3 regions of the Streptomyces sp. NPDC020742 genome follow, and region 3 is predicted to be linked to each of the others. Evidence: riboswitches for the same ligand, from Rfam matches in the RefSeq annotation. Region 3 holds a riboswitch; each other region holds the start of a gene.
What was found. Region 3 has a riboswitch for cobalamin ahead of AB0G84_RS15190 (cobalamin biosynthesis protein). Riboswitches for the same ligand answer to the same signal wherever they lie in the genome.
Positions count from the first base shown of each region.

Region 1: it holds a riboswitch for cobalamin, as region 3 does, so the genes downstream of both, AB0G84_RS32345 (HoxN/HupN/NixA family nickel/cobalt transporter) here and AB0G84_RS15190 (cobalamin biosynthesis protein) in region 3, are expected to answer to the same signal.
Region 2: it holds a riboswitch for cobalamin, as region 3 does, so the genes downstream of both, AB0G84_RS03855 (ribonucleoside-diphosphate reductase subunit alpha) here and AB0G84_RS15190 (cobalamin biosynthesis protein) in region 3, are expected to answer to the same signal.

Region 1 covers NZ_JBFAEA010000031.1:39,635-41,889, reverse strand. The annotation lists gene AB0G84_RS32350 (alpha/beta hydrolase) at 1-449, shown strand, start outside; cobalamin riboswitch at 511-727, shown strand; gene AB0G84_RS32345 (HoxN/HupN/NixA family nickel/cobalt transporter) at 758-1,915, shown strand.
Region 2 covers NZ_JBFAEA010000001.1:886,295-888,549, reverse strand. The annotation lists gene mctP (monocarboxylate uptake permease MctP) at 1-510, shown strand, start outside; cobalamin riboswitch at 784-947, shown strand; gene AB0G84_RS03855 (ribonucleoside-diphosphate reductase subunit alpha) at 1,146-2,255, shown strand, end outside.
Region 3 covers NZ_JBFAEA010000007.1:65,565-67,819, reverse strand. The annotation lists gene AB0G84_RS15195 (cobyric acid synthase) at 1-136, opposite strand, end outside; gene AB0G84_RS15190 (cobalamin biosynthesis protein) at 133-1,158, opposite strand; cobalamin riboswitch at 1,285-1,417, opposite strand; gene AB0G84_RS15185 (hypothetical protein) at 1,621-2,058, shown strand; gene AB0G84_RS15180 (caspase family protein) at 2,064-2,255, shown strand, end outside.

The DNA.
Region 1 (2,255 bases), on a different contig from region 3:
CCTTCACCGACCCCTTCGTCCTGGAACACATCAGGGAACAGGTGGCGGCCATCGGCGCACCGGACGGCGCCGAGCGCTACGTCGAGCACTTTCTACGGATGTGGGTGGACGGACCGCACCGTGAACCGTCCGCCGTGCACCCGGGATTCCGTGAGCGGATGCGTGCCTCGGCCGCGGCCAACGTAGAGGTGCACGCCGATGGAGTGGGCGCGGGTATGCCGCTGGAGGTCGGAGCCGCAGACCGTCTGACCGAAATCCGGGTGCCGACGGTCGTCCTCGACGGCGATCTCGACAGCAGAGACATCTCCGCCAACGCCCATGCCATAGCACTGGCCGTCCCCGGCGCCCGAAGAGTCCGCATACCGGGGGCCGGCCACATGGTCAACCTGGAGAACACCGCGCTCTACGACCAGGAACTGCACGCATTCCTCTCCGCCTTGGAATACTGACCCCTCGACCGGCTGGCCCGGACGCTGACTCACCCCACACCCCACCCCTCCCCTCCGGCGGTTAGAGTGGCCGGGCCGTGGTGTTCGGGAAGACCGGTGGCGGACCTCGTGGTCCCATTCCGGAGCGGCCCTCGCCACTGTGATCGGGGAGTTTCCATCCCTCTCCGTATGCGCACGGCGCGCATACGGCGCCACTGACCGCACCCTGCGGCCGGGAAGGCGGGGACGGACGCGGGCACCCGTAAGCCAGGAGACCGGCCACGGCATCTCACGAGTTGATCCACGAGGTGCTGGAGCGTGACCGCCGGATGGCCCTGTCCACCGATACCCCGAACACCCCTGCCCCCACCAGCTTCCGCTGGCGCCGGCAGGACACCGTCCGTACCGCGGGACTGATGGCCGTCATAGCCGGGCTGCACGTCGTTGCCTTCGGCGTGCTCTTCCTCCTGGTGGTGCCACACCACTACTCCGTCGGAAGCCAGGTCTTCGGCGTCGGACTGGGTGTCACCGCGTACACCCTCGGCATGCGGCACGCCTTCGACGCCGACCACATCGCCGCGATCGACAACACCACCCGCAAGCTGATGGCCGACGGCAAGCGACCGGTGTCGGTGGGCTTCTGGTTCGCGCTCGGCCATTCCAGCGTGGTCGTCGTGATGGCCGCCCTCGTGGCGGGCGGTGCCCACCTCGCGGGCATCCTCCTCAACGACCAATCCCGCACCCACCAGATCCTGGGCACGATCGGCACCACGATCTCGGGCAGCTTCCTCTACCTCATCGCCGCCCTCAACCTCATCGCCCTGACCGGCATCTGGCGCGTCTTCCGCGGGATGCGCGACGGCCAGTACGACGAGGCGGAACTGGAACAGCGCCTCGATTCACGCGGCTTCATGAACCGCTTCCTGGGACGCTTCACCCGCTCCATATCCCGCCCCGGCCAGATGTTCCCGCTCGGCTTCCTCTTCGGGCTCGGCTTCGACACCGCGACCGAAGTGACCCTCATGGTCATGGCGGGCAGCGGGGCGGCGGCCGGTCTCCCCTGGTACGCCATCCTGTGTCTGCCGCTGCTCTTCGCCGCCGGAATGAGCCTGTTCGACACCCTCGACGGCACCTTTATGAATTTCGCCTATCAGTGGGCGTTCTCCAACCCGGTGCGCAAGGTCTACTACAACCTCACCATCACCGGCCTGTCGATCGCCGTCGCGTTCTTCATCGGCACGATCGAGCTGGTGACCGTGCTGCACGACAAGCTCTCCCTCAACGACCCGCTGACCGACTGGGTCTCGGGCCTCAACCTCGACAATGCCGGCTTCATCATCGTCGGCCTGTTCCTGGTGGTGTGGGCCGCGGCACTGGCGTACTGGCGACTCGCCGGCGTCGAAAGGCGCTGGGAGCAGCGCGCCCGACACACCCCCACGGCAACCACCCCACCGACACCCCCCACCTCCCGCACCCCGGACTCCTGACCGCCCGCTGAAAACACCCAAGGCCCAGGCCTCCCGACCAACCCCGGGCAGCCTGGGCCTTCGCCATCCCCGAACCAATCAAACCCCAAAACACACAAACCCCAACGCCGCGATGCACCGGACTGGTCTTCTCACCGGACAGCGGGGCGGCCCAGTTGGCGATCATGTCGACGAGCGAATCAGGCGGTCGAAGCCAGGCCGGTGCGGCTCGGACGGGCCATTTCCGCGACGCGCCGGAGCCAGCCTGGCCGACCGTCAACAAGGAAGAGCGGGATTTCCGCCGCAGCAGCATCAACTAGTCGGCTAGCATGGCGTGTTGACTGTCCTACCTACTCAAGGA
Region 2 (2,255 bases), on a different contig from region 3:
CGCGACGCCACGCCCGAGCAGGAGCACAAGGTCGCCAAGCTCGTCTCCCTGCTGGTGAAGGTCGGCGCCCTGGTCTTCGTCCTCACCATGGACAAGACCGTCGCCATCAACTTCCAGCTGCTGGGCGGCATCTGGATCCTGCAGACCATGCCGGCGCTGGTCGGCGGACTGTTCACCCGCTGGTTCCACCGCTGGGCCCTGCTGACCGGCTGGGCGGTGGGCATGCTCTACGGCACCCTCGCCGCGTACGGCGTCGCCAGCCCGACCCAGGCCCACTTCGGCGGCTCCAGCAAGGAGATCCCCGGCATCGGTGAGATCGGCTACATCGGCCTCACCGCCTTCGTCCTGAACGTGGTGGTCACGGTGGTGCTCACGGTCGCCCTGCGGGCCGTCAAGGCCCCCGACGGGGTCGACGAGACCAGCCCCGGCGACTACACCGCGGACGCCGGCGACACGGGCGTCGCGACCGACCTGCCGCCGGCCACCGCCGGAGCACCCGCCGGGCACTGATCCGCCGGCACCGCACCACGGGCCGTCGCGTCCCCCTGGGGGCGCGGCGGCCCTTCGCCGTTCCGGAACCGCCGGGGCGCACGGGGGTGGGTGACGGCGCGTCGGGCGCGTCCGCCCTTCCGGGGTGGCCGCGGCAGGCGTGGCGGCGACTGGCCGGAAGGGGCCGCTGTCCTGGGACAGAGCACCTTTCCCGGGCCGTCCGACGCCCCTGGTCATTCGCACACCCGTCGGAGTGGTATGGGGTGACGACACAAGATGTGGGGGTGCATGCGGGTGGCAGCACAAGATGTATGCTCGTCCTCGCTGTCGCCGCAGGGGAATCCGGTGTGAATCCGGGACTGTCCCGCAACGGTGTTGGAGCGCGCTCGGTGGCCCGATCACGGCCCTTCCGCGCGTGCCGTGAAGTCCGAAGACCTGCCGACGGTACGTCCGCACCGCCATCGGTACGGACGTCGATACGTCCGGGCCCCGAGGGTTGGGCCGATGGACGCCGCGCGGTGCCCGCGCGCCCCACAACGTCACGGGGTGCCGCATGCCCGCGCGCGCCCGTCGCCCCGCTCTCCCGGCCCCCGCCGAGTGAGGGAGAGCACCACGTGACCATCGCGCCAACGGAGCCCGCGTCAGACGCCGAGGTCGTGCCGACTGCGGTGACCACGCCTGCCGCCCCCGCCGACGGCGCGCCGGGCGAGGACGGGCCGGGCGTCGCCCTGCTGCGCACGCTGACCGCGCTGACCGAGGACCTCACCGCGACCGACCCCGGCAAGGTGGCCGCCGCCGCCCTGCGCGGCCGGCACCCGGGCTCCGACGAGGCCGAGCTGCGGTCGCTGGCCACCGAAGCCGCGGCCGGCCTGATCGGTGACGAGCCCCAGTACTCCAAGCTCGCCGCCCGGCTGCTCACCCGCGCCATCGCGGAGGAGGCCGCCGGGCAGGGGGCGGTCTCCTTCTCCGCCTCCGTCGAGGTCGGCCACCGCGAGGGCCTGATCGCCGACGGGACCGCGGAGTTCGTACGGGCGCACGCCGAGCACCTGGACGCGCTGGTCGACGCCGCCCTCACGGACGGCGCGGACGACCGCTTCGGCTACTTCGGGCTGCGCACGCTGCACTCGCGCTACCTGCTCCGGCACCCCACCACCCGTCAGGTCATCGAGACCCCCCAGCACTTCCTGCTGCGGGTGGCCTGCGGTCTGGCCGAGGACCACAGCGAGCGCGCCCTGGCCGACGTCGCCGAGCTCTACCGGCTCACCAGCTCGCTGTCGTACCTGCCCTCCTCCCCCACGCTGTTCAACTCCGGCACCCGCCACCCGCAGATGTCGTCCTGCTACCTGCTGGACTCCCCGCTGGACGAGCTGGACTCGATCTACGACCGGTACCACCAGGTGGCGCGGCTGTCCAAGCACGCCGGCGGCATCGGCCTGTCCTACTCCCGCATCCGCGCCCGCGGTTCACTGATCCGGGGCACCAACGGACACTCCAACGGCATCGTGCCGTTCCTGCGCACGCTGGACGCCTCGGTCGCCGCGGTCAACCAGGGCGGCCGGCGCAAGGGCGCGGCCTGCGTCTACCTGGAGACCTGGCACGCGGACATCGAGGAGTTCCTGGAGCTGCGGGACAACACCGGTGAGGAGGCCCGCCGCACCCACAACCTCAACATCGCGCACTGGATCCCGGACGAGTTCATGCGCCGGGTGGAGGCGGACGGCGACTGGTCGCTGTTCTCCCCCGCCGACGCCCCCGAGCTGGTGGAC
Region 3 (2,255 bases):
GCGCCACCCGGACGCCCTGCCGGGCCAGCCAGCGGCAGATGCCCGCCGTCACCACGCTCTTACCGGCGTCGGACGTCGTACCGGCCACCAGCAGGCCGCCGCCGAGCCCGCCGGCTCTCCTCAACCGTCCGCTCACCGGGCCGTCTTCCTCAAGCTCAGGGTCATGCTCAGGGTCCTCCCCGTCCTGCGGCCGCGGTGCCCGCCGGGTGCGGTCGCGCCGCGCAGCGCGCCCGCCGCCAGCCGTCCGGCCACCGTCACCGCCAGGGCCAGCGCGCCGACCCGGCGGGAGAGCCGGACCGCCCGTTCGATGTCGTCCGCCGTGGCCGGGCGCCCCCCGCCGTTGAGCACCGGCCGGTGCTCGATGCGTCCGCCGTACGCCAGGGTGCCACCCAGCCGTACGCCGAGCGCGCCCGCGAACGACGCTTCCACCGGGCCCGCGTTGGGGCTCGGGTGGGATCCGCCGTCCGCCTTCCAGGCCCGCAGCGCACCGCGCCGGTCGGGCCCGGCCAGGACGGCCAGGGCGGCGGTCAGTCGCGAGCCGGGCCAGCCGGCGAGGTCGTCGAGGCGGGCCGAGGCCCAGCCGAAGCGGCGGTAGCGCGGCGAGGTGTGACCCACCATCGCGTCCAGGGTGTTCACCGCCCGGAACGCCACCAGGCCCGGGACGCCGCCGAGGGCGCCCCACACCAGGGCGCCGACCACCGCGTCCGAGGTGTTCTCGGCCACCGACTCCACCACCGCACGCGCCATCTGCGGCCCGTCCAGCGCCTGCGGATCACGCCCGCACAGGTGCGGCAGCCGCTCCCGGGCCACCTCCAGGTCGCCCGCGGTGAGCGCACCCCCGACGGCCCGGGCCTCCCGGCCGAGCGAGGTACCGCCCAGCACCGCCCACACCGTGGCCGCGGTCAGCGCGAGGTGAGCGCCGCGGCGGCGGTGCACCGCACGCTCCAGCAGCGCGGCCGCGGCGGCCGCACCGCCCGCGCAGAGCGCGGTGTGCACCGTCCCGTAGCCCCGGTGGTCGCGCCACAGCAGCCGTTCGACGCGGGCCGCGGCCCGGCCGAAGGCAGCCACCGGATGGCCGCGCCGGGGGTCTGCCGCGATCAGGTCGCCGAGGTAGCCGAGGGCCGCGCCGCACGCATATCCCGCGTGTTCGCCGCGCATCGGTCAGGCCGCCGTCAGGCCTCGGAGGGGCCCCGCAACGGGGGGCCGGGGGGCTCTGGAACGGCGGCCGGGCATGGTGGTGTCCTCACTCAGGGTCCGCGCCCTGGCTCGACGTGACGGCGACCAGAGTCTCCTGGCTCCCGGATCGGCGTGGCCCCCGGCCTTCCAGCCCGTACGGGTACGGGCCGTGGCCCTCGTCGGAGGGACGCTCCCCGGTGACAGTGGCGGGACCGCGCCGGATTCGCACCGGACTTCCTCTGCTGTCGCCGATTGGCCCGGGCAGTCCACCACGCCCCGCGAATGCCCGTCAACTCACCCTTGACCTGCGATGCTGCCCCGCGTCCGGCGCTGTGGCGCACGCCACAGGGTGGCTGCGGCGTCACGGACGGTTGCCTGCGCCCCTGATCCCGCGTCACTATCTGGTGCACGGTGGCGAAGGGGCCGCCGGAAGGGGGCTGGGGGATGCCGGAGCGCGCCGGGCACCAGGAGATCCGTATCCGGGTCACGGGCACGAACAATCCGCAGCAGGACATCGACGACCTCCGGGCCTGGCTGGAGCGCGAACCGTGGCTGACCCGCCAGGAGCACTCCTGGCACCAGCGGCCCCGGCCCGCGGACGCGGCCGACGGTGCCGACGGAGCGCGGCGCACCCGACCGGCCGACATGGCCGTCGGGGTGGACGATCTGGTCCTGGTGCTCGTCGGGGCCGTCGCCACCGAGGTCACCAAGGGGCTGAGCATCGCACTGCGGGAGTGGCTGCGGCGCCGCAGGGAGGAGCGCGCCGAGGGCGAGGAGCCCGCCGTCGTGGCCGGCACCGGCGGCGCGGTGCACGAGGTCGGCTCCGGGCACCCCGATCCCGGCAGCCCGGCGCAGGGGAGCGGCAGCACCGGCGAGGTCTGAGCCGGATGTCCGAATACGACGCGCGGGGGAAGATCAACCGGGCGCTGCTGATCGGTGTCCACGACTACGCGACGCTGGACGCCCTGCCCGCGGTGGAGGACAACCCCGCCGAGCTGAAGCGGGCCCTGACCGGCACCGACCTGTTCACCGCGGATGAGGTCGGCATCTGCCGGCCCACCGAGCCGTGGGAGCTCAGC